3 regions of the Citrobacter sp. Igbk 17 genome follow, and region 2 is predicted to be linked to each of the others. Evidence: predicted binding sites of a transcription regulator. Region 2 holds the regulator's gene; each other region holds the start of a gene.
What was found. The regulator PurR, encoded in region 2, represses purine synthesis genes. The targets are predictions, from matches to a motif close to CANGCAAACGTTTGCNTG.
Positions count from the first base shown of each region.

Region 1: the regulator PurR is predicted to act here: its motif matches at 6,310-6,327, upstream of gltS (sodium/glutamate symporter).
Region 3: the regulator PurR is predicted to act here: its motif matches at 3,610-3,627, upstream of purL (phosphoribosylformylglycinamidine synthase).

Region 1 covers NZ_JANEWI010000037.1:25,854-36,181, reverse strand. Annotated here, with positions in the region: gene NNO08_RS18870 (PTS fructose transporter subunit IIC) at 1-463, shown strand, start outside; gene NNO08_RS18865 (class II fructose-bisphosphate aldolase) at 475-1,326, shown strand; gene NNO08_RS18860 (ketose-bisphosphate aldolase) at 1,407-2,267, shown strand; gene NNO08_RS18855 (D-lyxose/D-mannose family sugar isomerase) at 2,317-2,994, shown strand; gene NNO08_RS18850 (AsmA family protein) at 3,036-4,745, opposite strand; gene xanP (xanthine/proton symporter XanP) at 4,867-6,258, opposite strand; gene gltS (sodium/glutamate symporter) at 6,487-7,692, shown strand; gene recG (ATP-dependent DNA helicase RecG) at 7,733-9,814, opposite strand; gene trmH (tRNA (guanosine(18)-2'-O)-methyltransferase TrmH) at 9,820-10,328, opposite strand, start outside.
Region 2 covers NZ_JANEWI010000008.1:46,778-57,105, reverse strand. Annotated here, with positions in the region: gene sodB (superoxide dismutase [Fe]) at 1-290, shown strand, start outside; gene NNO08_RS06940 (MFS transporter) at 331-1,500, opposite strand; gene cydH (cytochrome bd-I accessory subunit CydH) at 1,678-1,767, opposite strand; gene purR (HTH-type transcriptional repressor PurR) at 2,065-3,090, shown strand; gene punR (DNA-binding transcriptional activator PunR) at 3,087-4,019, opposite strand; gene punC (purine nucleoside transporter PunC) at 4,131-5,336, shown strand; gene cfa (cyclopropane fatty acyl phospholipid synthase) at 5,627-6,775, shown strand; gene NNO08_RS06910 (riboflavin synthase subunit alpha) at 6,817-7,464, opposite strand; gene mdtK (MdtK family multidrug efflux MATE transporter) at 7,682-9,055, shown strand; gene NNO08_RS06900 (RluA family pseudouridine synthase) at 9,075-9,773, opposite strand; gene NNO08_RS06895 (hypothetical protein) at 10,076-10,328, shown strand, end outside.
Region 3 covers NZ_JANEWI010000046.1:1,672-11,999, forward strand. Annotated here, with positions in the region: gene NNO08_RS20400 (PTS transporter subunit EIIC) at 1-642, shown strand, start outside; gene yfhb (phosphatidylglycerophosphatase C) at 646-1,281, shown strand; gene tadA (tRNA adenosine(34) deaminase TadA) at 1,317-1,847, shown strand; gene mltF (membrane-bound lytic murein transglycosylase MltF) at 1,895-3,445, opposite strand; gene purL (phosphoribosylformylglycinamidine synthase) at 3,703-7,590, shown strand; partial or broken gene NNO08_RS23250 (hypothetical protein) at 7,887-8,186, shown strand; gene qseE (two component system sensor histidine kinase QseE/GlrK) at 8,474-9,904, shown strand; gene qseG (two-component system QseEF-associated lipoprotein QseG) at 9,927-10,328, shown strand, end outside.

The DNA of each region.
Region 1 (10,328 bases), on a different contig from region 2:
CGGCGTGTATGGCCCTGAAGCGGTCAAGTTTGTCGGGTCGATGATCCCACCGTTCGGCATTACGCTCTCCTTCCTGCTGACGCGCCACAAGTACACCCGGGCCGAACGTGAGGCACTGAAGGCGGCATTCCCGATGGGGATCTGCATGATTACCGAAGGCGTTATACCGATTGCGGCACGTGACCTGTTGCGCGTGGTTGGGTCCTGTGTGGTGGCATCAGCGGTGGCGGGCGGCTTGATTATGGTATGGGGTGTCGAAAGTCCGGTTCCGCACGGCGGCATGTTCGTGGTCCCACTCTTCACACACCCGCTGCTGTTTTGCCTGGCATTGGGGATCGGCACGGTGATTTGCGGCGTGATGCTCTCACTGTGGAAGAAACCGGTGACTGAGCGTGACGAGGAGTTTGATGAACTCAGCGATCAGAAGCTGAAAGACGAAGAAATCACCTTCACCCTGGAATAACCGGAGGCTGTATGTTTGCTGATATGAAAAGTATGGTGACGAAAGCCTGGCGTGAACAGTACGCGCTGCTGGCCATCAACTGTATGAACCTGGAAAGCGCCCGTGCGGCGGTACGGGTGGCTGAGAAACATCATGCGCCTATTATTCTGAATCTGTATCAGGGGCATCTGGACCATTTTCCTGCATCGATAGCCGTTGCGGTCGTCAAAACGCTGGCGGATGAAGCTTCGGTGCCGGTCGTGCTGGCACTGGACCACGGCAAAGATCCTGTACGCATCCGCCAGGCTTTTCGCGCCGGGTTTAGTGGCTTGATGATCGACGCTTCAGCGTTTGCGCTGGAGGAAAATATTCGTCAGACCCGTGCGGTTGTGGATCTGGCTGCCAGCGTCTCGCTGTGTGTGGAAGGCGAGTTGGGGCATCTTGCCGATGCTCCACGCTATGACCACGCGACGAACGTTGATTTGATGACCCGGGCTGCTGACGTTGAGCCGTTTATCCAGCAGACCGGGATCGACGTGCTGGCGGTGTCGGTCGGTACGGCGCACGGTATGTATGCGCCGGGTGTGACGCCGGTGATTGATTTCCAGCGCCTTGAGGAGATTGCCCGTTTATCGACGGTGCCACTGGCTCTACATGGCGGCAGCGGTACGCCGTTTGACCAGCTACAGCGTTGTCCGATGTTTGGCGTCGCCAAAATTAACGTTGGCGCGGCGGTTTTTGAAGCCGGAAAAGCCGCATTGCTCCATACCCTGTGTCGCGACAAATCCTGTGAACTTGTTGATGCCCTGGCCCTGATGGAACAGGCCTGCGAAGAAGCCATTATTCCGTATCTGCAGGCCAGCGGCGCTATCGGCAAAGCCTGATTCATTTTCTGTAACGCCTTCTATGCCTCTGCGATGACGCACTGGCAGGGCTTTCTACACCCTGAAACTGGAGAATTAACATGTTAGTTTCGATGAAAGAATTACTGCAGCCTACTCGTCAGCACGGTTTTGCCATTGGCGCCTTCAACGTGGCGGATAGTTGCTTTGTGCGTGCAGTGGTCGAAGAGGCGGAAGCAACCAACACGCCAGCGATTATCTCGATTCACCCCAGCGAGCATGATTTCGTCGGTGATGCGTTTTTTAGCTATGTCCGCGATATCACGATGCGTAGCACAGTGCCGTTTACTCTGCATCTGGACCATGGGGCGTCGGTGGAACATGTCCTGCGGGCGATTCAGTGTGGGTTTACCTCGGTGATGATCGACGGTTCGCTGCTGCCCTATGAGGAAAACGTGGCCCTGACCCGCGAAGTGGTCAAACTGGCGCATGCGGTAGGTGTCTCGGTTGAGGGGGAGCTGGGGACGATCGGCCAGACCGGAACGTCAGTGGAAGGCGGTGTATCAAAAGTCACCTACACCGATCCTGCTCAGGCGCAGGACTTTATCGCCCGTACCGGAGCTGACACGCTGGCAGTAGCGATTGGTACCGCCCACGGGATCTACCCGAAAGGAATGCAGCCAGAGCTGCAAATGAACATTCTGCGTGATATCGCCGGGCGGCTGGATATTCCGCTGGTGCTGCACGGCGGCTCGGCGAACCCGGATGCGGAGATTGCCGAATCCGTCACGCTGGGCGTGGGCAAAATCAATATTTCCAGCGATATGAAGTATGCCTACTTCCAGAAGGTGCGTGAAATTCTGGCGAAAGAAACCTGGTGGGACCCGAACGTGATTTACCCGGAAGCGATTAGCGCCGCACGGGATGTGATCCGCCATAAAATGAAGCTGTTTGGATCTACTGGCAAAGCATCACTTTACTAACGGCATGCAGGCGGGGAAACCCGCCTCTTTCGCGACAAGGAAAAGTGGAATGAAGCGTTCACAAATTAATTATGCCGTTGATAAAGCGCATGCCATCGCCGAGACTTTTCGAATCTGTCTGCCTGACTTTGCGTATTTTACCGTCGACACTTGGCGGCAACAGGATCAAACTCTGTGGCGTGAAGTGCGCGATCTCCAGCTGGGTTGGGACGTTACTGACTTCGGGCGCGGAGATTTTGCGCAAACCGGGCTGACGTTACTGACGTTGCGCAATGGCGTGTTGGATTCGGCAAACTACCCCAAACCGTATGCCGAAAAGATGCTGCAAATTCAACAGGATCAACAAACGCCGTGGCATTTTCACACCCATAAAATGGAAGATATTGTCAATCGCGGCGGCGGTGATTTATGTATGCAGCTGGCATGGGCCACGCCCGATGCTCAGTATGACGCGCAGCATATTATTGAGGTAAGTGTGGATGGTCAGCGGCGAACCGTTAAGCCCGGTGAAACGCTGGTGTTGAAACCAGGGCAAGGCATCTGTCTGCCACCCCGTTTGTATCATCGTTTCTGGGCCGAGAAAGCGTTTGTATTGGGCTGGGAAATCTCAATGGTGAATGACGACCGGCACGATAACCACTTTCTTGAGCCTGGGGGACGCTTCCCGGCGATAGAAGAGGACGAGCCGGTGAAATGGTTGTTGTGCAGTGAATATATTCGTTTATGAGCGGGAGCAGGCCCGGTAAGCGAAGCGCCACCGGGCAATAATCACTGCGCAAGTGGCGGCGCTGAGACTTCACTACCGGAGACCACACCCGCCTGCATGGTTTGCGTCACCTGCTGTTTATCAGCATTTACAGCATGTAGCTGGCCGTTCACGGTCGGTTTGAGTGGCGCATCTGCCTGAATATTACCGCTGGCCGTAAGCTGAATGTTACCGTCACCAGGAAGCGGCAGTGCTGGCCATCCCCACTGCTGCAGGATAGTCATTGGCACACCACGCCCGTTCAGGCTGACCTGCGCCTGGCGTTGCGGCAACTGCGAAATGCTGGTGGTCGCCTCCAGCAGCCCTTTTTCCGTATAGGCACTTAGCTCGCTGATATTGATGGTGCTGCTGTTCGCGGCGAGGGCCAGAGAAGGTCGGCGCACGTCGGTACGGTTAAACGTCGCAGCAGCGGCATTGAGTGTGGCGCTACCACTCCAGATACCCCACTGATTATTTTGTACCAGCCCGAGGTTGGCGCCATAACCGTCCAGTGCGGTGAGCTGCCATGGGAACAGAGGGTCGATATCGATAATCAGGTTACGGCTGGCGCTGAATTTTTTCAGCGTCAGGCTGTTTAGCCAGGAAGGCAGGGGTTTCATCCACAATTGCTTCCAGTTTTCCGGCAGCGTGTATTCCAGCCCGGCAATGGCAACATCGTCAAGGACTAGCGACTTGTTACTGCGCAACCAGTTACCGGATGTTCTAACCATACCGCCTTCCCAGCGAGTGGTGAACTGGCGTAGTGCAATGCCCTGCGGTGAGAATTCGGCATTCAGAATGGGGTCGAAAAAGTGCAGTGAACCGTAGATAAACTCACTGGCGTTCATCGACAGCTTCCCTTCCTGAGTTTGCCAGTCGTCCTTGCTGAAGGTCATATTGCGCAAACTCAGATCGAGATCTGTTACCGCCCAGTTAGGACCTTGCAGACGGGCATCCGTCACCTCAAGACGACCAATTTGCAGGGACGGAATTGTGGTTAGTGGTGCGAAAAAATCGACCAGTGATTTATCACTTTGTAGCCGGATATCATTTAACCGCAGGTTCTCCACGACCCAGCTGCCATCAGCATTCCGCTGCGCAACGCCGGTTAACGCGCCGCGTGCGACATCTGCGCCAATGTTACTTAACGTCACGCGGTCATGGTCAATGCTGCCTTCGATCAGCACGTTGGTGGTGGGAACGTCGTTAAGCGTTAATGAACTGGCGCTGAGCTGAATTTGCGCCTTGTTGCCGAGAATTTTACCCGCCTCAGGGTTCCAGGGAATAACGCCGCCGTTCACGCGTTGCGCGCTCAGGTTCCACTCACTGCCGGGGCTATTTAATGCCATATCCTGTAGCTGCAGGCGATCGGCCTGGAACGGAAGCGGCGCAGTTTGTTGAGAAAGATTGAGCGTACCGTTTTGCAACAAGATGGTGTCAACGTGCAACGGGTCGGTGATCTGACGACTGCTCAGGCCAATATCAACCGTTTTTGCGACCAGCGTGGCAGGTTGCCCATCACGACCAAAAGTGACATTTTTCAACAGAATATGGGATGGGGAGGAAAACCGGTGATCGATGGCATCAAAAGCCAGGTGGTAGCTGCTGTTCTCTGACACCCATGCGCTGACATGCTCTGCACCCCAACGGGTTTGCAGTAGAAAATAAAGGCCGAGGATCGCCACTGCACAGGCGATCAGCACGTAAATAAGCAGCTTTCCAATAAATTTCATGGTCTTCCATCCCGCGAAGTGCACATAGTCAAGTTATGCACGATTTACGCGCAATCCTCAAGGCGGGAATGGTGAAAGAGCGTTACAGCGGCATTGATTCAGAATCAACGCCGCATTTCGCTTACGCTTTCTCTGGCGGGAAAATCAGGTTCAGAACAATAGCGGTAATACCGCCAGCAGCAATACCGGAAGAGAGCAGGTTTTTCACCCAGTCAGGCGCAAACTGCAGGATCAGCGGTTGCTGGGAGACGCCGAGACCGACAGCCAGCGACAGTGCGATAATCAGGATGGCACGGCGGTTCAGCGGTTCACGTGACACGATGCGTACCCCGGAGGCGGCGATAGTCCCGAACATTACCAGCGTTGCCCCGCCCAGAACAGGTTCAGGGATATGTTGTACAAAGCCGCTGACTGCCGGGAACAGACCCAGTGCGATCAGCATCAGCGCCACCACAAAACCAACATAGCGGCTGGCAACGCCGGTTAACTGGATGACCCCATTATTCTGACCGAAGCAGGAGTTCGGGAAGGTGTTGAACACGGCAGAAACAAACGAGTTCAGGCCGTTCGCCAGTACTCCGCCTTTCAGACGTTTCATGTACAGCGGACCCGAGACCGGTTGTTCGGAGACATCGGAGGTGGCCGTAATATCACCGATGGTCTCCAGCGAGGTGATCATAAAGACCAGCATCAGCGGTAGCAGTAAGCTCCAGTCGATACCCAGACCGTAATACAGCGGCGTTGGTACCATGATCAGATCTTGACTTACCGGCGCGGTATTTTGCGGCAACATGCCCATGAACCAGGCCAGCAGGTATCCTGCAGCCATTGCAATCACCAGTGACGCAACGCGCAGGTATGGGTTGCGCTGGCGATTAAGAATGATAATCAGCGCCAGCACGACACCTGCCAGCATCAAATTCTTCGGTGCGCCAAAGGTGTTGTCGCTCATTGCTGCGTAACCGCCGCCAATCGATGTCAGACCCACCTGAATCAGTGACAAACCAATGATCATTACTACCACCCCTGAGACCAGCGGAGTAATAATACGACGTGCCAAATGCAGTACACGCGAGATAACCATCTCGGTGCAGCTTGCCAGCATCAGTGTGCCAAACAACGCCGCCATCATGGTTGGGATATCTGCGCCACCGGTTTTTAGCGCCGTTCCGCCCATAATCAGTGGCGCAACAAAGTTAAAGCTGGTGCCCTGAATGGATAACAGCCCTGAGCCCACCGGTCCCCAGGCTTTGATCTGAATGATAGAAGCCACGCCGGAAGCGAACAGCGACATACTGATAATGTGTTGAGTATCCTGAGCCGGTAAGCCGAGCGCCTGGCAGATTAACAGAGCAGGCGTGATTACCGCGACGAACATGGCCAGCAGGTGCTGACAGGCGGCAAACAGGGTTTGGGCTAGCGGGGGTCGATCTTCAAGACGGTAAATCAGTTCACTGTTGTGAGTCTGCGCAACCGGTTGCGCATTTGTCGACTCTACGGCGTTAACGGACATCAGAGGCAATCCCATGGTGGAAAAGCGGTGATTTTATCTGACCAGGACAGAAAAGCAAACGTTTGCGAGTAACTATTCTTAATATTTAAAACGGATAAACAAACATTTTTATATAACTTTTCATCATTTTCTGCTTAAAATCCACCCCGATAACTCATTAAGAGCTAAAAATCGACCTGGAATGAATCGTGCGTAGCAGAACTGCAAAGCGCACTAATGGAGCTGTATATGTTTTACCTCGATACATTATCAACACTGGTTGCTGCAACCCTGGTGTTGCTGCTGGGGCGTAAGCTCGTCCAGTCAGTCTCTTTCCTGAAAAAATATACGATTCCCGAACCTGTAGCAGGTGGATTGCTGGTGGCGATCGCGTTGCTGGTGCTGAAAAAAAGCATGGGCTGGGAGGTCAATTTTGATATGACGTTGCGCGATCCGCTGATGCTGGCGTTCTTCGCAACTATCGGCCTGAATGCCAATATTGCCAGCCTGCGCGCGGGTGGCCGCGTGGTGGGCATCTTTCTGATTGTGGTTGTTGGGCTGCTATTAATGCAGAACGCCATCGGTATCGGTATGGCAAGCCTGCTGGGTCTCGACCCGTTGATGGGCCTGATTGCCGGTTCGATAACGCTCTCTGGTGGACACGGAACCGGAGCAGCGTGGAGCAAGCTGTTTATCGAACGCTATGGTTTCGCTAATGCAACTGAAGTGGCAATGGCATGCGCAACGTTCGGCCTGGTGCTGGGTGGCTTGATCGGTGGGCCTGTTGCGCGCTATCTGGTAAAACACTCCACAACTCCGGACGGTATGCCGGACGATCAGGCAGTACCGACTGCGTTTGAAAAGCCGGATGTTGGGCGCATGATCACCTCGCTGGTGCTGATTGAAACTATCGCGCTGATTGCTATCTGCCTGACGGTGGGCAAAATCGTTGCGCAAATGTTGGTGGGTACGGTGCTGGAACTACCGACCTTCGTCTGCGTACTGTTTGTCGGCGTGATCCTGAGTAATGGTCTGGCGCTACTGGGCTTTTATCGGGTGTTTGAGCGAGCGGTTTCGGTGCTTGGTAACGTCAGTCTGTCGCTGTTCCTGGCAATGGCGTTAATGAGCCTCAAGCTGTGGGAACTGGCCTCGCTGGCGCTACCAATGCTGGCAATCCTTGTTGTACAGACCGTTTTCATGGCGCTGTATGCAATTTTCGTCACCTGGCGCCTGATGGGTAAGAACTACGATGCGGCGGTGCTGGCTGCCGGGCACTGTGGCTTTGGCCTCGGCGCAACGCCGACAGCGATTGCCAACATGCAGGCGATTACCGAACGTTTTGGTCCATCACATATGGCGTTTCTGGTGGTGCCGATGGTGGGGGCGTTCTTTATCGATATCGTCAATGCACTGGTGATTAAGCTGTATCTGCTGTTGCCGATCTTTGCGCAATAAAGGCTGTGCGGCGGTGTGATAACCGCCGCGATGAAGAGGGTTATGCGTTGGAGTAGCGTTCAGTTTCTGGCATCCAGCGCTCTATCAGCGCCACTGCCTGCTGTGGATAACGTTCGTGAATATGGCGGGCAATGCGCTGAACTTCCGGAATAATTGCCTGATCGCGCAGTAAATCCGCTACCTTAAATTCCGCCGTGCCGGTCTGGCGTGTACCCAATAGCTCACCGGGGCCGCGGATCTCCAAATCTTTTTGCGCAATCACGAATCCGTCGTTGCTGTCTCGCAGCACCTGCAGACGTTTTTGCGCTATTTTTGACAGCGGTGATTTGTACAGCAGGACGCAGTGAGAAGCGACTGCACCGCGACCGACGCGGCCGCGCAGCTGGTGTAACTGCGCTAAGCCCAGACGCTCCGGGTTTTCAATAATCATCAGGCTGGCGTTGGGGACGTCTACACCGACTTCAATCACTGTAGTGGCGACCAGCAGATGCATTTCGCCCTGTTTAAACGCAGCCATGACAGACAGCTTCTCGGCAGGTTTCATGCGCCCATGCACCAGACCAATATTAAGCTCCGGCAGAGCGAGTTTAAGTTCTTCCCATGTGGCCTCTGCTGCCTGGGCCTCCAGTAAATCAGACTCTTCGATCAACGTGCAGACCCAGTACGCCTGGCGACCTTCGTTCGTGCAAGCGTTACGCACGCGGTCAATGATGTCGCTGCGGCGGGTATCCGGAATCGCGACGGTGGTGACCGGTGTACGTCCCGGAGGCAGTTCATCAATTACTGATGTGTCGAGATCGGCATAGGCGGTCATCGCCAGCGTGCGTGGGATTGGCGTGGCGGTCATGATTAACTGATGCGGGTGGAACCCCTGCTGCTGACCTTTTTCCCATAGTGCCAAACGTTGATGCACGCCGAAGCGGTGTTGTTCGTCGATGATAACCAGTGCCAGACCGTTGAACTGAACCTGTTCCTGGAAAATAGCGTGAGTGCCGACAATCATCTGTACCTGGCCGCTGGCAATAGCTTCCTGCTGTGCCTGACGCGCTTTACCCTTTTGCTTGCCGGCCAGCCAGCCCACTTCAACTCCCAGCGGTGCAAACCAGTTGCGGAAGTTGTTTGCGTGCTGCTCAGCCAGGAGCTCGGTGGGGGCCATCAGCGCAACTTGCTTGCCATGTGCAATTGCCCGTAGAGCAGCAAGTGCTGCAACCAGTGTTTTCCCGGAACCAACATCACCCTGTACCAGTCGCATCATCGGGACATCCAACGCCATGTCGCGTTCAATCTCGGCGGTTACTCGCGCCTGTGCAGCGGTTGGATTAAAGGGGAGGGCTGTCAGTAGCTTATTTTTTAGCGTATCGTTCGCGCTCAGCGGCTGGGCGTGAAAACGTTGGGCTCCGGCGCGTAACGCCAGCATGCTGAGGTTGTGTGCCAGCAATTCTTCCAGAATCAAACGCCGCTGTGCCGGATGTTGTCCGGTTTCCAGATCGCTTAGCTGGAGTGACGGCGGTGGACGGTGCAGCGTGCGCAGAGCTTCTGGCAGGCTCATCATCCCTTGTAGTAATTCCGGTGGTAGCAGTTCTGCAATGGCGCAGGTATCAAGCAAATCCAGCGCCTGATCGGTCAGTTTACGCAGTGTTGCCTGCTTCACGCCTTCGGTTGTCGGGTAAACCGGAGTGAGCGTTTCCTGGAGTTCCGGCGTACTGAGATCGCCCTGTACGCGATATTCCGGGTGGATCATCTCGGCGCCATATTTCCCACGTTTGGCTTCGCCGTAGGCCAGCACCCGTCTTCCGGTAGCGAGGCTATTTTTCATCGCGGCGCTGAAATTGAAGAAGCGCATCGTCAGAATACCCGAACCATCGCTTATCTGGCAGGTCATCATCCGGCGGCCACCGAAGGTGATATTGCAATTCAACACTTCGCCTTCAACGGTGGCGTAGACACCGGGCAAGAGTTCGCCAATTGGGTAAAGATGAGTACGATCTTCGTAGCGCAGAGGAAGGTGCAACAGGAGGTCCTGCACGGTGTGCAGGCCAATTTTAGCCAGTTTACTGCTTTGTGCTGCGCCAACGCCCGTCAGAGAGTTGAGTGGGATGGCATCCAGTAAACGGCCTTTCATCGTGTTTATCTCGCAGACTGCATAGTGGCCCACCACGTTGCATCGGCTTCAATTTCGCCCTGCGTATTCACGTGGGGATAGGGGAGTCCTTTGCGCTTCGCCACATTGGCCAGCACTGGATATCCCCCTTCAAACAGCAAACGTTGCTGCTCGTCTTCCGGCAGCATGCTGTTTTCTCGCTGGTACATCCCGGCGTTTTGCCGCTGGCGTTGTGCTTCGTACAGAATCAGCGCCGAGGCGACCGAGACATTCAGCGACTGCACCATACCAATCATCGGAATGATGATGTCCTGATCTGCCAGATCTAATGCTTCCTGGGTGATACCGGTTTTTTCCTGGCCCATCAGGATGCAGGTTGGTCGCGTGTAATCAATCTCGCGGAAATCGACAGCTTTGTCAGAGAGGTGAGTTGCCAGAACTTGCATGCCCTGGCTTTTTAACTGCGTGACGGCATCGCCGATAGTGCGGTGAGTCTTCACCTGCACCCAACTGTTGCTGCCCGCGGCAGAGGAGG
Region 2 (10,328 bases):
CCGCCTCCTTTGGCAGCTTTGCAGACTTCAAAGCACAATTCACCGATGCCGCTATCAAGAATTTCGGTTCTGGCTGGACCTGGCTGGTAAAAGGAACGGATGGCAAACTGGCTATCGTATCCACCTCCAACGCAGGTACACCGCTGACGACTGACGCGACGCCTCTGATGACCGTTGACGTGTGGGAACATGCTTACTACATCGATTATCGTAATGCCCGTCCTGGCTACCTGGAACACTTCTGGGCACTGGTGAACTGGGAATTTGTTGCGAAAAACTTCGCAGCATAAAATGACAACGCAGAAGGGGTTCCCTTCTGCGTTTTTGTTTTTAATTCGTTGCGTTGCAGACTTCTTCCGCTTGCTTTCTTGCCGAGACAAAGACCAGCAGTAGCGCAAGTCCCGCCACAATCGCCCCCATTACCGGGACGAAACTGTAGCCCAACCCTCCGGAAATTACCGCCCCACCGGCGGCCGCTCCCAGGGCATTCCCCAGATTAAACGCGCCAATATTCACTGACGATGACAATCCAGGTGCCTCACTGGCAACGCGCATCACACGCATCTGCAGCGGCGGAACCACCGCAAACGTTGCTGCGCCCCACACCACCATACTCACGGCCGCACCCAGCTCATTACGTGCAAGGAAAGGTATCGCCAGCATAATAACCATCAGCAGCAATAAAAAGCCTTTCAGCGTACCGTTAACCGAACGGTCAGCCAGTTTACCGCCCAGATAGTTACCGATAGAGAACCCAACGCCAATCAGCACCAGCATACCGGTGACAAACGCCGGCGTAGCATGAGTAATGCTATGCAGCACGGGTGAGATGTAGGTATAAAGCGTAAACATCGCTCCGGCCCCCAGAACGGTCGTCAGTAAAGCTGACACCACTTGTGGACGCATTAATACAGCCAGTTCTTTGCGCACATCAGGGCGCTCACCTGCCCCGCCTTTCGGTAACGAGAAGAACAGACTGACCATCGCGATAATGCCTAGTCCCGCCGTCGCCATAAAGGACATACGCCAGCCGATGGTTTCCCCAAGCCAGGTTGCCGCGGGAACACCGCCAATATTCGCGATCGTTAGCCCCATAAACATAGTCGCAACGGCGCTGGCCTGTTTATGTTTGGGGACAACGCTTGCCGCCACAACCGAGCCGAGGCCAAAAAATGCCCCGTGGTTAAGACTGGTCAAAATGCGCGACAGCATCAGCGTCGTGTAATCCGGAGATATCGCCGAAAGCACATTACCCAATGTAAAAATGGCCATCAGGAAGATAAGCGCATTGCGACGCGCACGATGGGACAGCAGTAAGGTCATCAGCGGTGCGCCAACCATCACGCCTACCGCATACGCGCTGATTAACATCCCTGCGGCCGGAATGGAAACATCCACGCCTTTGGCAATGACGGGTAGCAATCCCATGGGAGAGAATTCGGTCGTTCCAATGCCAAACGCACCTATCGCCAGCGTCAGTAAAGGATAATTTATTTTCATCTATCGACTCCGTAACGTCGAGCCTTGGCACGACACATCATAAGAGTCAAAAGCATGACATTGATCGCAAAATTAATAAAGTTAACAAAACTGCAAAAGACTTTTGCTTATTTGCAAAAAATAGGAAGGGAAAGACAAGCAGAAAGGATGAGGGAGAGTGAACTCCCCCGGGGGAAATCAGTGCAGTGCTGCAGTCAGGCCACCCGCAACAATCAGGCCCAGAACAATTATGGTCGTCACTAACGAAAATTTCAGATCGGTGCTCATCAAGTTTTCTCCTTTTTATTCCCACACAAAAAGTGATATTGCGCATTTTTACACACTTGAAAGCAAAAATCTCTCACGATTTATATTGATAACTGCTTTTAACTCTTCCCCTTTTCGTTAAGATCAGACAAAATTCCACGCTTACTTGATTAGCGTACCGGCCATTGACCCCTTCCTGACGTTCCGTGTCGTTTTCCCGGCGTGCCGCAACCCTGACGTTGCGTTGAGGGTGTGTGAAGGCAAACGTTTACCTGGAGTATTCTCAGGAGCTTAGGATATGGTCTGGAGTGAGATGTAATGGCAACTATTAAAGATGTAGCGAAGCGAGCAAACGTTTCCACTACAACCGTATCACACGTAATTAACAAAACGCGCTTTGTCGCAGAAGAAACGCGCAACGCTGTCTGGGCAGCGATTAAAGAACTGCACTACTCCCCTAGCGCAGTTGCACGTAGCCTGAAGGTGAATCACACCAAATCGATCGGTTTGTTGGCAACCAGCAGTGAAGCTGCCTATTTCGCCGAAATTATCGAGGCTGTTGAGAAGAATTGTTTCCAGAAAGGCTACACACTGATTCTGGGCAACGCCTGGAACAGTCTTGAAAAACAGCAGGCCTACCTGTCTATGATGGCGCAAAAGCGCGTAGATGGCCTGTTGGTAATGTGTTCAGAGTACCCGGAATCACTGCTTTCCATGCTCGAAGAGTATCGCCATATTCCAATGGTGGTCATGGACTGGGGCGAGGCAAAAGCCGACTTTACCGATACCGTCATTGATAACGCTTTTGAAGGTGGTTACATGGCAGGCCGGTATCTGATTGAGCGCGGTCATCGTGAGATCGGCGTGATCCCAGGTCCCATGGAGCGTAATACCGGCGCAGGCCGCCTGGCTGGCTTCATGAAAGCGATGGAAGAGGCTCTGATTAAAGTTCCCGAAAACTGGATTGTCCAGGGTGATTTCGAACCTGAATCCGGCTACCGCGCTATGCAGCAAATCCTCTCCCAGTCGCATCGCCCAACCGCCGTATTCTGTGGTGGCGATATTATGGCGATGGGTGCGCTGTGTGCCGCAGACGAGATGGGACTGCGCGTACCGCAGGATATCTCAGTTATCGGTTACGACAACGTACGCAACGCCCGATACTTCACCCCTGCGCTGACAACCATCCATCAGCCAAAAGATTCACTGGGTGAAACGGCCTTCAACATGCTGTTAGACCGAATCGTGAATAAACGTGAAGAATCGCAGTCTATCGAGGTGCACCCACGCCTGGTAGAACGTCGTTCCGTTGCCGACGGTCCATTCCGCGATTATCGTCGTTAAGTCAGTTGTGCGGGAGCCTCATCCGGTTCCCGCAGCCACTCTTTATTCAGCGTCTCACTATCCCCCAGGTAGTCCAGTAACCAGCTCAGTGCAGGCGACGTATCGTTCTGCTGCCAGGTCAGGCAACAAGCGGCATCCGGGAACGGATTTTCCAGCTGTAACGCCACCCATTTTCCGCTATCGATCCACGGTTTTGCAAAATGCGTCGGTACCATCCCGACACAGAGTCCGGCTGACAAGCAGGTGGCCGAGGATTCCCAGTCAGGAACCACAACGCGTTTTTGGTTGTCCAGCAACCATGTAATACGTTTCGGCAGTGTGCGGGAGGTGTCTTCGCGTACCAGCGATGGCCAGTTGCGCAACGTATCGTCACTGATCGGTCCCGGCATCGCCGCCAACGGATGATGACTGGCTACCACGCAACTCCAGCTCAGCATTCCCATATCCCGGAACGTATAGCGTCCCCCTACCGGAATGGCCTGCGTTGCTCCGATAGCTAACTCCACGCGACCATCCGACAGCGCGTCCCAGACGCCATTAAACACCTCCTGAAAGACCAGAAGTTCCACATCATCGAAATGGCGGTAGAAATCCACAATCATCTGTCGGGTCCGTTCTGGACGCACAATATTATCTACCGCAATCGCCAGCTGTCCTCGCCAGCCATTGGCGATTTGTTGACATTGCTGACGGGTGATCTGCATTTTTTTGATAACAGACCGACCTTCTTTTAAAAACCACGCGCCAGCAGGCGTTAATTCCACGTCCCGATGACGGCGTTCAAAAAGAGGCACAGCCAGCCACTCTTCCAGTTGGCGCACCGTGTAGCTTACCGCCGAAGGTACGCGGTGCAACTCCTGAGCAGCGGAACTAAAGCTACCGTTACGCGCCACTGCATCAACCACCTCAAGTGAATATTCCGACCACATGCTCTGCCTGCAAAAAATTTGAAATCAGTAAGCAAATATTAGCGTTTCACAGCGAGAATTACACTCACTACACTCAGCGGCAATGTTCTATTGCTAAAAAGAGAAACGATAATGCAACCAGGAAAAGGGTTTTTAGTCTGGCTGGCAGGTCTTAGCGTGCTAGGTTTTCTGGCAACGGATATGTATTTGCCCGCCTTTGCTGCTATTCAGTCCGATTTACAGACACCCGCTTCTGCCGTGAGTGCCAGCCTTAGTTTGTTCTTAGCGGGTTTTGCCGTTGCACAACTTTTGTGGGGGCCACTCTCCGACCACTATGGTCGTAAACCGATTTTGATGCTGGGCTTATCCATCTTCGCGCTGGGCAGCCTGGGTATGTTGTGGGTAGAAAACGCCACCGGCTTACTGGTGCTGCGCTTTATTCAGGCCGTTGGTGTCTGTGCGGCTTCGGTTATCTGGCAGGCGCTGGTTACCGATTATTATCCTTCACAAAAAGTAAACCGCATCTTTGCCACCATTATGCCGCTGGTCGGATTGTCTCCTGCACTTGCACCGTTATTAGGCAGTTGGATCCTGGTACATTTTTCCTGGCAGGCCATTTTTGCCACCCTTTTTGCGATTACCCTGCTCCTGATGTTGCCGGCCCTGCGCTTAAAACCAACGGCAAAAGCACGCGATGATAGCCAGGATAAACTGACGTTCGCTACGCTGCTGCGCTCCAAAACATACCGTGGAAATGTACTGATTTACGCAGCATGTTCCGCGAGCTTCTTCGCATGGCTGACGGGTTCACCGTTTATCCTTAGTGAAATGGGCTATAGCCCGGCGGTGATTGGTCTGAGCTATGTCCCGCAAACTATTGCATTTTTGATCGGTGGTTACGGCTGCCGTGCGGCACTGCAAAAATGGCAGGGTCGCCAGCTTCTGCCGTGGTTACTTATCCTGTATGCCATTAGCGTTATCGCCACCTGGGCTACTGGCTTTATTCATCACGTTGCGTTGGCTGAAATCCTGATCCCATTCTGCGTGATGGCCATTGCAAACGGGGCAATCTACCCTATCGTTGTCGCCCAGGCGCTGCGTCCATTCCCTCAGGCTACAGGCCGTGCCGCTGCGCTGCAGAACACGCTGCAACTGGGACTATGCTTCCTGGCAAGCCTGGTCGTTTCGTGGCTAATCAGCACGCCGCTGCTCACCACCACCAGCGTTATGCTGACGACAGTGCTGCTGGCCGCGCTAGGCTACAAAATGCAGTCACAGACTGACAACACATCCTTGCCGGATGAGAGCGCGCAAATTGCCCACGGTGAGTCACATTAATCATTGTTGCAGGCATTTAGTTAGCCCGCTAACAATTATCGGTTGAATAGCCAAAAATTCAGGCCTATACTGATTTTCGGTTGTTAATAAAACGATAAGATTTATAGAGTAACGGGAACAAGCAGGTTCCCGTTTTTCCATGGATGGCCTTTTCGGCAAGGGTTCCTCCCTTCCTCTGTTCTACGTCGGATTATAGATTCGCGGATTAATTCCGTGAGATTTCTCACAAAGCCCAAAAAAGCGTCTACGCTGTTTTAAGGTTCTGATCACCGACCAGTGATGGAGAAGCTATGAGTTCATCATGTATAGAAGACGTCAGCGTACCGGATGATGACTGGTACCGAATCACCAATGAGTTATTGAGCCGTGCAGGCATTACCATTAATGGCCCGGCACCGGCAGATATTCGCGTTAAAAACCCCGACTTTTTCAAACGCGTGTTGCAGGAAGGATCGTTGGGTTTAGGTGAAAGTTATATGGACGGCTGGTGGGAATGCGATCGGCTGGATATGTTTTTTAGCAAAGTCCTGCGTGCAGGTCTTGAAAACCAACTCCCCCGCCACTTCAGAGATACGCTACGTATCGCAACGGCCCGTCTGTTTAATTTACAAACCAAAAAACGTGCCTGGGTCGTTGGCAAAGAACACTACGATCTTGGCAACGATCTCTTTACCCGCATGCTTGATCCCTACATGCAATATTCCTGCGCCTACTGGAAAGATGCCGATACCCTGGAATCTGCCCAGCAGGCGAAGCTAAAAATGATTGCCGAGAAATTGCAATTGAAGCCTGGTATGCGCGTACTCGATATTGGCTGCGGCTGGGGAGGCTTGTCCCAGTTCATGGCGTCACAATACGGGGTGAGCGTGACTGGCGTGACGATTTCAGCAGAACAGCAAAAAATGGCGCAGACGCGCTGTGAAGGGTTGGATGTCACGATTTTGCTGCAGGACTACCGCGACCTGAATGACCGGTTCGACCGTATCGTTTCCGTTGGTATGTTTGAGCATGTGGGACCGAAAAACTACAACACCTATTTTGACGTAGTTGACCGCAATTTAAAGCAAGATGGTCTTTTTTTGCTGCATACCATCGGCTCTAAAAAAACCGACAATAATGTTGATCCGTGGATCAATAAGTACATCTTCCCGAACGGCTGTTTACCGTCAGTTCGCCAGATTGCTAACGCCAGCGAGCCACATTTCGTGATGGAAGACTGGCATAACTTTGGTGCGGATTACGATACCACTCTGATGGCCTGGCATGAGCGTTTCATGACCGCCTGGCCAGAAATTGCCGACAACTATAGTGAGCGTTTTAAACGGATGTTCAGTTATTACCTGAATGCGTGTGCTGGCGCATTTCGCGCGCGCGACATTCAGCTGTGGCAGGTTGTGTTCTCTCGTGGCGTTGAACACGGGCTCCGCGTTCCCCGTTAGACAGCATCGCCCCCGAACTCGCGGGGGCTTTTTATTCCGACTTAAACGCCCGCTTCGCCAGTCACGTTACTCATCGCGCTTTCACGCGCGGTCAGTACACGTTCAACCGTATCAACAACGGCCTGTGTTTGCGGGTCAATTTCGATATTGACTCGTGCACCCAGTTTTTTCTTGCCCAGCGTTGTACGTTCCAGAGTTTCCGGAATCAAATGCACGCAAAAACGTGTCGGTGTTACCTCACCTACCGTCAGGCTAATACCGTCAATACCGATAAATCCTTTGTACAGGATGTATTTCATCAGCGACGGATCCTGAACTTTAAACCACACCTGACGATTATTTTCAGAGGTCAGAATTTTAGATACTTCAGCGGTAGTCATAATATGGCCCGACATCAGATGTCCGCCGATCTCATCGCTGAATTTTGCCGCACGTTCAACGTTGACCAGATCCCCGACGTTCAGGTCCCCCAGATTAGTGATACGCAGCGTTTCTTTCATCAGATCGAAGCTTATCTGGTTACCGTTAATTTCGGTCACCGTCAGACAACAACCGTTGTGTGCCACCGATGCGCCGGTCTCCAGCCCTTCTAACATGTATTCAGGTAACTCCACTACATGTGTGCGAAAATTCGGTTTTTCATCAATCGACACCAGTTTCGCGGTGCCCTGCACAATACCCGTAAACATACCTGTAACTCCTGAACTCAATTAAGACATCTCTGCTGTGCACAATAGCAGGTGGAAAATCAGGTTGCCAGCAATGCGCCACTCCCGCCTATTTTTTCACTGGAGAAATACGGATTCCTCGCTACAATAGACTGAAATTTCCCCTGCATTTTCTCCTTGCTGCCATATAAGGCGGCTTTTTTAGTCTCTCAAATAACAACAATATAGTGGTGTACACGTGCAAAAGTATGTAAGTGAAGCGCGTCAGTTATTAGCTCTGGCAATTCCGGTGATTCTTGCGCAAATCGCTCAAACCGCAATGGGGTTCGTCGATACCGTGATGGCCGGCGGATACAGCGCGACGGACATGGCTGCCGTTGCTATTGGTACGTCCATCTGGCTACCCGCAATTTTGTTTGGCCACGGACTGTTGCTGGCGCTGACGCCAGTGATTGCGCAACTTAACGGTTCCGGACGCCGCGATCGAATTGCTCATCAAATACGTCAGGGTTTCTGGCTGGCGGGGATGGTATCCGTTCTGATTATGATTGTGCTTTGGAATGCGGGACACATTATCCGCTCTATGCATAACATTGATCCTGCGCTGGCCGACAAAGCCGTTGGCTATCTGCGTGCGCTGCTATGGGGTGCGCCCGGATATTTATTCTTCCAGGTTGCCCGTAACCAGTGCGAAGGTCTGGCCAAGACCAAACCGGCAATGGTAATGGGTTTTCTCGGCCTGCTGGTGAACATTCCGGTTAACTATGTTTTCATCTATGGCCATTTAGGTATGCCAGAACTGGGCGGCGTAGGCTGTGGTGTGGCAACGGCGGCGGTATATTGGGTGATGTTTGCCGCCATGCTTTCTTACGTAAAACGCGCCCGATCAATGCGCGACATCCGTAATGTCAGTGGCTTCCAGAAACCTGACACCGTAGTGATGAAACGCCTGGTGCAGTTGGGTTTGCCCATTGCGCTGGCATTATTTTTTGAAGTCACGCTGTTTGCCGTGGTGGCGCTGTTGGTCTCCCCTCTGGGGATTGTCGACGTCGCCGGACACCAAATCGCGCTGAACTTCAGCTCATTAATGTTTGTCTTGCCGATGTCTTTGGCTGCTGCCGTCACCATTCGTGTGGGATACCGCCTGGGTCAGGGATCAACGCTGGATGCACAGACCGCAGCCAGAACAGGTTTAGGTGTCGGCGTATGTATGGCGATGATGACCGCCATTTTCACCGTCACATTGCGCGAGCACATCGCCCTGCTCTACAACAATAATCCTGAAGTTGTCACACTGGCTGCACAGCTGATGTTACTGGCTGCCGTGTACCAGATTTCGGACTCAATTCAGGTTATTGGCAGCGGGATCCTGCGTGGTTATAAAGATACGCGTTCCATTTTCTTTATCACCTTCACGGCGTACTGGGTGCTGGGTTTGCCAAGTGGATATATTCTTGCGCTCACCGATCTGGTCGTCGACCGCATGGGGCCAGCGGGCTTCTGGATGGGCTTTATTATTGGCCTGACCTCTGCCGCGGTGTTGATGATGCTGCGGATGCGTTTTCTGCAACGCCAGCCGTCAGCCGTCATTCTGCAACGTGCAGCAAGATAACACCGTAATAGCCGCCGGGTTAAAATGGGCTGGCATGGCAGATATTGATTTGTTCTTTGCTGATGGGATGTACCAGGCGCAATTCGCTAGCGTGTAACATCAGCCGTGACGTCTGCTCCGTGCCAGGCCACTCGCGGCCACCATAAAGATCACAGCCCCAGATCGGATGACCCAAATGCTGACAGTGAAGACGTAGCTGATGGGTTCGTCCGGTCTCCGGCATCAGTTGCACCCGCGTCAGGGGCAGTGACCTTCCATCCTTCAGTCGTTGATTGAAGCGCTCAATCACCCGAAAACGGGAGCGCGCAGGCTTACCGCTAATTGCACTAATCGACATCAACGGAAACAGTGCAGGATCTTTGGCAATGGCAGCATCAATCACACCTTCATCCTGTTTAAGGTGTCCACATAACAATGCGCTGTACACCTTAGTCACCGAGCGTTGGCTGAACTGCTGACAGAGCGCAGCATTGATTGCTTTATTGCGTGCAACGACCATCAGACCTGAAGTACCGAAATCAAGCCGGTGCACCAGCGTGCAGCCCGGGTATATCTGTACCAGGCGATAGTGCACTGAGTCGAGATTTTGCGGATTTTTCCCCGACAGACTCAGTAACCCACTGGGTTTATTGATAAGCAGCAGATGTTCATCCTGGTAAAGGATCTCTATTTCGTCATGGCACGGCGGAGCAACAAAGGAGTCGAGAATCGTAGACATCAGACAACCAGACTAAAAAGTGGGGGTGGATCATAACGAATTTTCAACCGGCTGGCGAATCAACTCGCTTCATGAAAGGACGATAATCAACCCAATGCGGTGGCATTGGAAATTGTCTACTTTCGATGAGATAATGTTGAGCATATGATAAATACCATGCTGTTCTTTTACAGAACCGTTATTAAATATACGGTATGAATCGTGAGACTCAAGTCAATGTGTACATTAATACACATATTTTCCATTTGCATATCTGGAACAAATAATTATCATTAACCATCCATTGTTCTTCGGCCATAGTCATGTCTACAATAAAACAGCTAGTATTGGGGCTTATATGCCTTTTCGGCATTATTTCACCCGGTGCACTCTACACCGAAGGTTATAATGGCACGACTGTGTTATCTGTCATTATCATTAGTATCGGCATGCTGTATTTTAAATATAAATGGGCAACTAATTACTTCAAAGACATGGCATTCTGGCAAGCATTCCTATGGTGTTATGCTGCAGCCGTTTTTGTACTATACCTACTGGCATTGGATCTTTCCATAA
Region 3 (10,328 bases), on a different contig from region 2:
GAGTCTCTTGAACTGATCCTTAATCCACTACTGACCACTCTTATTACCGGGACCATCGCCATTGTGGCGCTGCAACCGCTTGGTGGCTGGATAGCCGAATCCATTGCCCATGGCGCTTCCTGGGCTATCGATCGCGGTGGCTTCCTGGTGGGTGCGGTGCTGGCAGGCACCTTTCTGCCACTGGTTCTTACCGGACTCCATCAGGGATTGGTCCCTATCCATGTAGAGCTGGTACAGGCGCACGGGTATAACGCACTCTTTCCTATTCTGGCGATGGCGGGAGTGGGGCAAATCGGTGCGGCTATTGCGGTACTGATGAAAACCCGTAACGCACGGCTGAAAAAAGTGATTAAAAGCGCGCTACCGGTCGGATTGCTGGGTATTGGCGAACCGCTGATTTTTGGTGTGACATTGCCATTAGGCAAGCCGTTTATCGGTGCCTGTCTCGGTGGTGCAGTTGGTGGGGCGCTGATCAGCTACTGGAAGGTGGCGACGGTCATCACCTTTGGCATCTCGGGATTGCCGTTGGCACTGACGATTGTTGCCGGAAAAGTGATGTTCTATCTGTTAGGCTATCTGGTAGCGGTAATTGCCGGGTTCCTGTTTACTTGGCTATTGGGGTTCAACGATCCAGAGGAATAAGGTTTGACCAGTCACCAGCGTCGCGTTGTTTTTTTTGATTTGGATGGCACGTTACACCAGCAGGATATGTTCGGCAGTTTCTTACGTTTTCTGTTGCGTCGCCAACCGCTAAATGCGTTGCTGGTGTTGCCTCTGTTGCCGATTATTGCGCTGGCAATGTTAATTAAAGGGCGCGCTGCCCGCTGGCCCATGAGCCTGCTCTTGTGGGGCTGTACTTTTGGTCGCAGTGAAACGCGCCTGAAGGCACATCAGGCCGATTTTGTGCGCTGGTTTCGCGGTCATGTGACGGCATTTCCTGTTGTGCAGCAGCGTCTGACGACGTACTTGTTAAGCTCCGATGCTGATATTTGGCTTATCACCGGTTCCCCGCAGTCGCTGGTAGAGCAGGTTTACTTCGATACGCCGTGGCTGCCGCGTGTTAATCTGATCGCCAGTCAAATGGCGCGTGGATACGGTGGCTGGGTATTGCCGTTACGCTGCCTGGGACATGAAAAAGTGGCGCAACTGGAACAGCAGATTGGCGCGCCGTTGCATCTATACAGCGGTTACAGCGACAGTAAGCAGGACAATCCACTACTCTCTTTTTGCCAGCATCGCTGGCGCGTCACGCCGCGCGGGGAACTGCAACAACTCGAATAGCGAACGCGCATGCAATTTGGAGTATGACGGGTATAATGCGTCCGCTTTTTATTACTGGAGTTACCCCTTTGTCTGATGTTGAATTTAGCCACGAATACTGGATGCACCACGCTTTAACGTTAGCTAAGCGCGCCTGGGATGAGCGTGAAGTCCCGGTGGGTGCAGTATTGGTCCTCAACAACCGCGTTATTGGCGAAGGCTGGAATCGGCCGATTGGCCATCATGATCCTACTGCCCACGCTGAAATCATGGCGTTGCGTCAGGGCGGTCTGGTGCTACAAAACTACCGTCTGCTGGATGCAACGTTGTATGTCACACTGGAACCGTGCGTCATGTGTGCTGGTGCGATGGTGCACAGCCGTATTGGCCGGGTAGTTTTTGGTGCGCGCGATGCGAAAACGGGGGCGGCGGGTTCGTTAATGGACGTACTGCATCATCCAGGCATGAACCATCGGGTTGACGTGACTGAAGGCGTGTTACGCGATGAATGCGCCACGTTGCTCAGCGATTTTTTCCGTATGCGTCGTCAGGAAATTAAAGCCCTGAAAAAATCCTCCAACGTGTGAATACCGATCTGATTGCCTGAGGGTGTTGCGCTAATTCCCTTCAAAGACTACTTCTGCTCTTTTTTCTGCGTCGAAAATAGCAGAGAAGGGGAGTGCGACAGATAGCTTGATGAGGTCTGAGACAGGAATGCCGCCAGCGGAAACTTCTCCTCGCCTAACAGTTCTGTAGGTGATACCGCCGGGTAATCCTGTGCCAGTCGCTGTGTTTCAATCGCCTGCTTTTCTTTCTCTTGCAGGTATCCCACCAGACTTATCTGATACTTACGGATATTTTCCACATAGGCGTAGGCCTCGTGACCGCGCGCATAGCCATAGGTCAGCTTGTTGTAATACGGCTTTTGACTGAGCAGCGGCAGACGTTGTTTTACATCAGACCAACTGTTCGGGTTGCCTTTGGTTTTTACCGTCAGCGCCCGCGCATCCAGCATATGTGCGTAGCCCATATTGTAAGCGGCGAGTGCAAACCAGATACGTTCTCCTTCGGGCACGGTATCCGGCACTTTACTCATCATATCCTGTAAGTAGCGTGCGCCACCGCTGATGCTCTGTTCGGCATCGGTACGGTCAGTGAGCCCAAGGCTCTGGGCAGTATTTTTGGTCAGCATCATCAGACCGCGTACACCGGTCGGGGAGGTTGCCTGCGCGTCCCAGTGTGATTCCTGGTAAGAGATTGCCGCGAGCAGTCGCCAGTCTATTTCCTGCGCATATTTCTCAAAAAGTGGCTTCAGATCCGGTAACACGCTATCAACCGCACGCAGGAAGGTGCGGGTATCAACATAGTCAAAATCATCGCCATGCCCAAGGTACTTTTCTTCCAGCCGCGCAAGCGAGCCGTCTTCATTCATGGTATTGAAGAAATCCAGCAGGGCAGCGGACAGCGTATTGTCATCGTCCAGACGGCTGAACCAGGTCACCGGCTGTTCGTCGGAGACATCCAGCGCGACGGCCAGCTCAGGGTGTACACGCTGGTACAGGCTGATGGCGACGGAATCCGCGATGGTATAGTCCAGCTTACCGGCGATGACATCATCAAGCAGTTCAGTGGTGCCCTTTTTCTCATCAACTTTCCAGCTCAGGTCCGGATATTTTTTTTCTTTTAACTGCTGGAGGTCGTTTATCACCACGTGTCCCGGGGCGATGGTCAGCTGATTTTCGGTCACACTGGCAAGGCTGCGAGGGCGATATTGCCCAACCCGATACACCAGTTGTTGCGATACGGAATAGTAGGTCGGACCCGGCTGATAATTTTTAACGCGCTCACTGTTATACACCAGACCCGCGGCTAACAGATCGGCATTCCCGTTATCCAGGTCGTCAAAAAGCTGGCTGATGTTCTGGCGTACGGTGATTTTCAGCTTCACACCCAGGTAGTTGGCGAAGGCTTTGGTCAGTTCGTAATCCAGTCCAAACTTTTTCCCATTAAGCGTGGCGTAAGTGAGCGGCGAGTCGATGGTACTGACGCGCAGCTCTCCCCGCGACTGAATGGCGGCGATACGATTGTCGGCTTTACCGAACCAGGGGATGGATGGCCAGAGGGCCGCTGCCAACAACAGCGTCAAAATACCGATGAACAGATAATTAATCTTTAATTTTTTCAATTAGTTAATTCTCTGAACCGTACGTTGTCTCTGCGTGCTGTGGTATTGATTAAGAAGTGAATTAGTCATTAATGAGCGGCATTTTGCTTAAACTTGCGTCAGTTGGCAACTTATTCAGAAAACAGACCGCATTTGATGATAAGACAAGGTCGTGATTTTATTTCGACGCAAACGGTTTCGTCGGCGCGGTAGATTCTTTATAATGACGCCCGTTTCCCCCACTTGGGCACACCGAAAGCTTAGAAGACGAGAGACTTATGATGGAAATTCTGCGTGGTTCACCTGCACTGTCTGCATTCCGTATTAACAAACTGCTGGCACGTTTTCAGGCTGCCAACCTCCAGGTCCACAATATTTACGCCGAGTACGTCCATTTTGCCGATCTGAATGCACCATTGAATGAGGACGAGCGCGCGCAACTTGCACGTCTGCTGAAATATGGTCCTGCTCTTCACAGTCATGCCCCTGAAGGCAAACTGCTGCTGGTCACGCCTCGCCCGGGTACCATCTCCCCGTGGTCTTCTAAAGCGACTGATATTGCCCATAACTGCGGCCTGCAACAGATTAGCCGCCTGGAACGTGGCATTGCCTGGTATGTTGAGGCCTCCACGCTGACTGCTGAGCAGTGGCTGACGGTTGCCAATATTCTGCATGACCGCATGATGGAAACGGTTTTCTCTGCGCTGAGCGATGCTGAAAAACTGTTTGTTCATCACCAGCCTGCGCCGGTTTCCAGCGTTGACCTGCTGGGTGAAGGACGCCAGGCGTTAATTGACGCTAACCTGCGTCTGGGGCTGGCGCTGGCAGAGGATGAAATCGACTATCTGCAAGATGCGTTCACCAAACTGGGACGCAACCCGAACGATATCGAACTGTACATGTTTGCACAGGCCAACTCCGAGCACTGCCGCCATAAAATTTTTAATGCCGACTGGGTGATCGACGGTAAGCAGCAGCCGAAATCGCTGTTCAAGATGATCAAAAACACCTTCGAAACCACACCAGATCACGTCCTGTCTGCCTATAAAGATAACGCAGCGGTGATGGAAGGTTCTGAAGTGGGTCGCTACTTTGCTGACCACCAGACCGGTCGCTACGATTTCCATCAGGAGCCTGCTCATATCCTGATGAAGGTTGAAACCCATAACCACCCGACGGCGATCTCGCCGTGGCCGGGCGCTGCAACAGGTTCTGGCGGTGAAATTCGTGATGAAGGCGCAACCGGGCGCGGTGCGAAACCGAAAGCCGGGCTGGTGGGTTTCTCGGTCTCTAACCTGCGTATCCCGGGCTTTGAACAGCCATGGGAAGAAGATTTTGGCAAGCCGGACCGTATTGTCACCGCACTGGATATTATGACCGAAGGTCCACTGGGTGGTGCTGCGTTTAACAACGAATTTGGTCGTCCTGCGCTGACGGGCTACTTCCGCACCTATGAAGAGAAAGTGAACAGCCATAATGGTGAAGAGCTGCGCGGTTATCACAAGCCGATCATGTTGGCGGGTGGGATCGGCAATATCCGTGAAGATCACGTGCAGAAAGGCGAGATCGTGGTGGGTGCCAAGCTGATCGTCCTCGGCGGTCCGGCGATGAACATCGGCCTGGGCGGTGGTGCGGCATCATCTATGGCTTCCGGCCAGTCTGATGCCGATCTTGATTTCGCTTCTGTACAGCGCGACAACCCGGAAATGGAGCGTCGCTGCCAGGAAGTTATCGACCGTTGCTGGCAGATGGGGGACGCTAACCCGATCCTGTTCATCCACGATGTTGGTGCGGGTGGCCTGTCTAATGCCATGCCGGAGCTGGTCAGTGACGGCGGACGCGGCGGCAAATTCCAGTTGCGCGATATCCTGAGTGATGAACCGGGTATGAGCCCGCTGGAAATCTGGTGTAACGAATCTCAGGAGCGCTATGTGCTGGCGGTGGCCGCCGATCAACTGCCGCTGTTTGATGAACTGTGTAAGCGCGAGCGTGCCCCCTATGCGGTGATTGGTGAAGCCATCGAAGAACAACACCTGACGTTGAGCGATAGCCACTTCGACAACCAGCCGATTGACATGCCGCTGGACGTTCTGCTGGGTAAAACGCCGAAAATGGCCCGCGACGTACAAACGCTGAAAGCCAAAGGCGAGCTGCTGACACGTGAGCATATTACGATTGCTGACGCGGTAAACCGTGTGCTGCACCTGCCGACCGTAGCAGAGAAAACCTTCCTCGTTACCATCGGCGACCGTACTGTCACCGGGATGGTGGCGCGTGACCAGATGGTTGGTCCGTGGCAGATCCCGGTAGCGAACTGTGCGGTCACTACCGCCAGTCTGGATAGCTACTATGGCGAAGCGATGTCTATCGGTGAACGCGCACCTGTCGCGCTGCTGGACTTTTCCGCCTCTGCGCGTCTGGCCGTCGGTGAAGCGCTAACCAATATTGCGGCCACGCAGATTGGCGATATCAAACGCATCAAATTGTCAGCAAACTGGATGGCGGCTGCTGGCCATCCCGGTGAAGATGCCGGGCTGTACGAAGCGGTAAAAGCTGTCGGGGAAGAGTTATGTCCGGCGCTTGGCCTGACTATCCCGGTGGGTAAAGACTCCATGTCGATGAAAACCCGCTGGCAGGAAGGTAACGAGCAGCGTGAAATGACCTCCCCGCTGTCACTGGTGATCACTGCCTTTGCTCGCGTGGAAGACGTGCGCCATACAATCACGCCGCAACTGTCTACTGAAGACAATGCGCTGTTGCTGATTGATCTTGGCCTTGGTCACAATGCGCTGGGTGCGACATCGCTGGCACAGGTATACCGTCAACTGGGCGACAAACCTGCCGATGTGCGCGATGTAACGCAGTTGAAAGGCTTCTACGACGCCATTCAGGCGTTGGTCGCACAACGTAAGCTGCTGGCTTACCATGATCGCTCCGACGGCGGTCTGCTGGTTACGCTGGCAGAAATGGCCTTTACCGGTCACTGCGGCGTTGAAGCAGATATCGGTACTCTGGGCGATGATCATCTGGCGGCGCTGTTTAATGAAGAGCTGGGGGCTGTCATTCAGGTTCGCGCTGCTGACCGTGACGCGGTAGAAGCAATTCTGGCGGCGAACGGTCTGGCTGATTGCGTACATTACCTCGGCCAGGCGGTAGCCGGCTATCGTTTCACCCTGACCGCCCAAGGTCAGCCGGTGTTTAGCGAAAGCCGTACTACCCTGCGTATGTGGTGGGCGGAAACAACCTGGCAGATGCAGCGTCTGCGTGATAACCCGGAATGTGCCGATCAGGAACACAACGCTAAAACCAACGATGCCGATCCTGGCCTCAACGTTAAACTGTCGTTTGACATCAACGAAGATATTGCGGCTCCGTATATCGCTACCGGTGCACGTCCAAAAGTAGCCGTGCTGCGCGAACAGGGCGTTAACTCCCACGTAGAAATGGCGGCGGCTTTCCACCGTGCGGGTTTTGACGCTATCGACGTGCATATGAGCGATCTGCTGGGCGGTCGTATTGGTCTGGGTAACTTCCAGGCGCTGGTGGCCTGTGGTGGCTTCTCTTACGGTGATGTGCTTGGCGCAGGCGAAGGTTGGGCGAAGTCGATTCTGTTCAACAATCGGGTACGTGATGAGTTCGAAACCTTCTTCCATCGCCCGCAAACGCTGGCACTCGGCGTGTGTAACGGTTGTCAGATGATGTCTAACCTGCGCGAGCTGATCCCTGGAAGCGACCTGTGGCCACGCTTTGTGCGTAACCACTCCGATCGCTTTGAAGCGCGTTTCAGCCTGGTCGAAGTGACACAAAGCCCGTCTCTGCTGCTGCAGGGTATGGTGGGGTCACAGATGCCAATTGCGGTTTCTCACGGTGAAGGTCGTGTGGAAGTGCGTGACGATGCGCATTTGGCTGGGCTGGAGAGTAAAGGGCTGGTGGCGCTGCGCTACGTTGATAACTACGGTAAGGTGACCGAAACCTATCCGGCTAACCCGAACGGTTCTCCAAACGGTATCACTGCTGTTACCACTGAAAATGGTCGCGTAACGATTATGATGCCACACCCGGAACGTGTATTCCGTACCGTGAGCAACTCCTGGCACCCGGAAAACTGGGGCGAGGACAGCCCGTGGATGCGCATCTTCCGTAATGCGCGTAAACAGCTCGGTTAATCTGGTCGAACATCATGAAGCCCCTCTCGAGGGGCTTTTTTGTCGCCAGATACAGAGCGCCTGATGGCACTGCGCTTATCAGGCCTACGGGGAAGAGCGCTTGTAGACCGGATAAGGCATTTACGCCGCCATCCGACTGCCTGATGGCACTGCGCTTATCAGGCCTACGGGGAGGGGCACTTGTAGGCCGGATAAGGCATTTACTTCGCCATCCGACTGCCAGATGACACTGCGCTTATCAGGCCTACGGGGAAGAGCGTTTGTAGGCCGGATAAGGCATTTACTTCGCCATCCGACTGCCTGATGGCACTGCGCTTATCAGGCCTACGGGGAAGGGCACTTGTAGGCCGGATAAGGCGTTTACGCCGCCATCCGGCAATAAACTCAGCGCTTATGCCGCAAAATTAAAGTGTCGGGAAATCCCGACATTGTCAGGGTTGACTTGTCGCCAAAAAGAGACACTTAATAACTTGATCTATAATGATTTTATTTTTAAGTGCAGCGAGTGTTGCTTATTAGCGACAGAGTGCACAAAAAACACTCAATCCTTATTTTTACACAATTATTCATATTTCTTATATTTATCATTGTGTTAATAAAGTGTTTTGAATATTGGCACAGATGCTGCATAATATTAACCAGTGGCTCATTCACCTTCTTATGTCAGCCCCTTCGGGACGTGCTACATAAACTTCGAATGACGCACAACAAGGTGCCTGCCGTCCAACATCTGATATTAGCGAAGCTCATATCAACCTTCGGGCGAAACGTCGAGTTAGGCACCGCCTTATTCCATAACAAAGCCGGGTTAATCCCGGCTTTGTTGTATCTGACGTTCCCCTCAGTTAGCATCGTCTTATTCCCGTCCATTGAGAGTAACGCCTTGAAGCGCTGGTCTGTTTTCCCTCGATCCTTACGTCAGCTGGTGACACTGGCATTTTTGCTGATCCTGCTCCCTTTGCTCGTACTGGCCTGGCAAGCGTGGCAGAGCCTGAACGCCCTGAGCGCTCAGGCGGCGCTGACTAACAGAACCACGCTCATTGATGCCCGACGCAGCGAGGCGATGACCAATGCCGCGCTGGAGATGGAGCGTAGCTACCGACAGTATTGTGTGCTGGATGATCCGACGCTGGCAAAGGTTTACCAGAGCCAGCGTAAGCGTTATAGCGACATGCTGGACGCGCATGCGGGCGTTTTACCGGACAACAAGCTCTACCAGGCGTTACGGCAGGATCTCAACGATCTCGCCCAACTGCAGTGTAATAACAGCGGTCCTGACAGCCAGGCGGCAGCCCGTCTGGAAGCCTTCGCTAATGCGAATACCGACATGGTGCAGGCCACCCGTACCGTGGTCTTCTCGCGCGGTCAGCAGTTACAACAAGAAATTGCCGAACGTGGTCAGTTCTTTGGCTGGCAGGCGCTGGTACTGTTTCTCGTTAGTCTGGCGATGGTACTGCTGTTTACCCGTATGATTATCGGCCCGGTGAAGGGTATTGAACGGATGATTAATCGTCTGGGGGAAGGTCGCTCACTGGGCGATAGCGTATTGTTTACAGGCCCCCGGGAACTGCGTTCCGTTGGCCAGCGCATAATCTGGTTGAGCGAGCGCCTTTCCTGGCTTGAGTCACAGCGACATCAGTTTTTACGCCATCTCTCACATGAACTGAAAACGCCGCTGGCAAGTATGCGTGAAGGCACGGAGTTGCTGGCCGATCAGGTAGTTGGACCGCTCACTCCCGAGCAAAAAGAGGTGGTCGGTATTCTGGATGACAGTAGCCGTAATCTACAAAAGCTGATTGAGCAATTGCTTGATTACAACCGCAAGCTGGCGGATGACGAAGTAGAACTTGAGCGCGTAGAAATCGCGCCGTTGGTGGAAAGTGTTGTTTCAGCACATAGCCTGCCCGCTCGCGCCAAAATGATACATACTGATGTTGCGCTGGCGGCGAACGCTTGTCTGGCCGAGCCCATGCTGTTAATGAGCGTGCTGGACAATCTTTATTCCAATGCGGTGCACTATGGCGCTGAATCCGGTAACATTTGGATCCGCAGCAGTTTGCATGGCTCGACGGTATACATTGATGTCATAAATACCGGCACACCGATTCCAGAAGCAGAACAGGCGATGATCTTCGAACCTTTTTTCCAGGGTAGCCATCAGCGAAAAGGGGCAGTCAAAGGAAGCGGGTTGGGACTGAGTATCGCCAGAGACTGTATCCGCCGTATGCGGGGAAAACTGTATCTGGTTGATGAGCATGCGCAAAGCGTTTGTTTCCGCATAGAACTGCCGCTATCTGCATCGAAAAACCACTAAAATGAACCTAAGTCTGGTGAGTATGCCACACGTTGTTGCCCGAATGCTTAAACGAGATTTTATTCGCCGCGTCTTACTCGCAAGTCTGCCATGCCTGGCGCTGGTCGGCTGCGTTCCCAACGCGGTGAATCACATTATCGGCGATCCTTCGCAGGAGAAAATCCCGCCGCATCAACTCGCTGATTACCTTGCCACCGAATGTACGGATATCTGGTCGCTGTCGGGCCAGTCCACAGATACCAACCCGCTCTACTGGTTGCGAACCATGGATTGTGCCGATCGCCTGATGCCTGTTCAGGCACGCAGTGAAGCCAGTACCCAACTCACGGATACCTGGCAGGGTGCTTTTAAGCGTGGGATCCTGCTTGATGGCGCCCACATTACACCGCCTGAAAGGCGTGAAATAATGACCCGTCTGGATGCG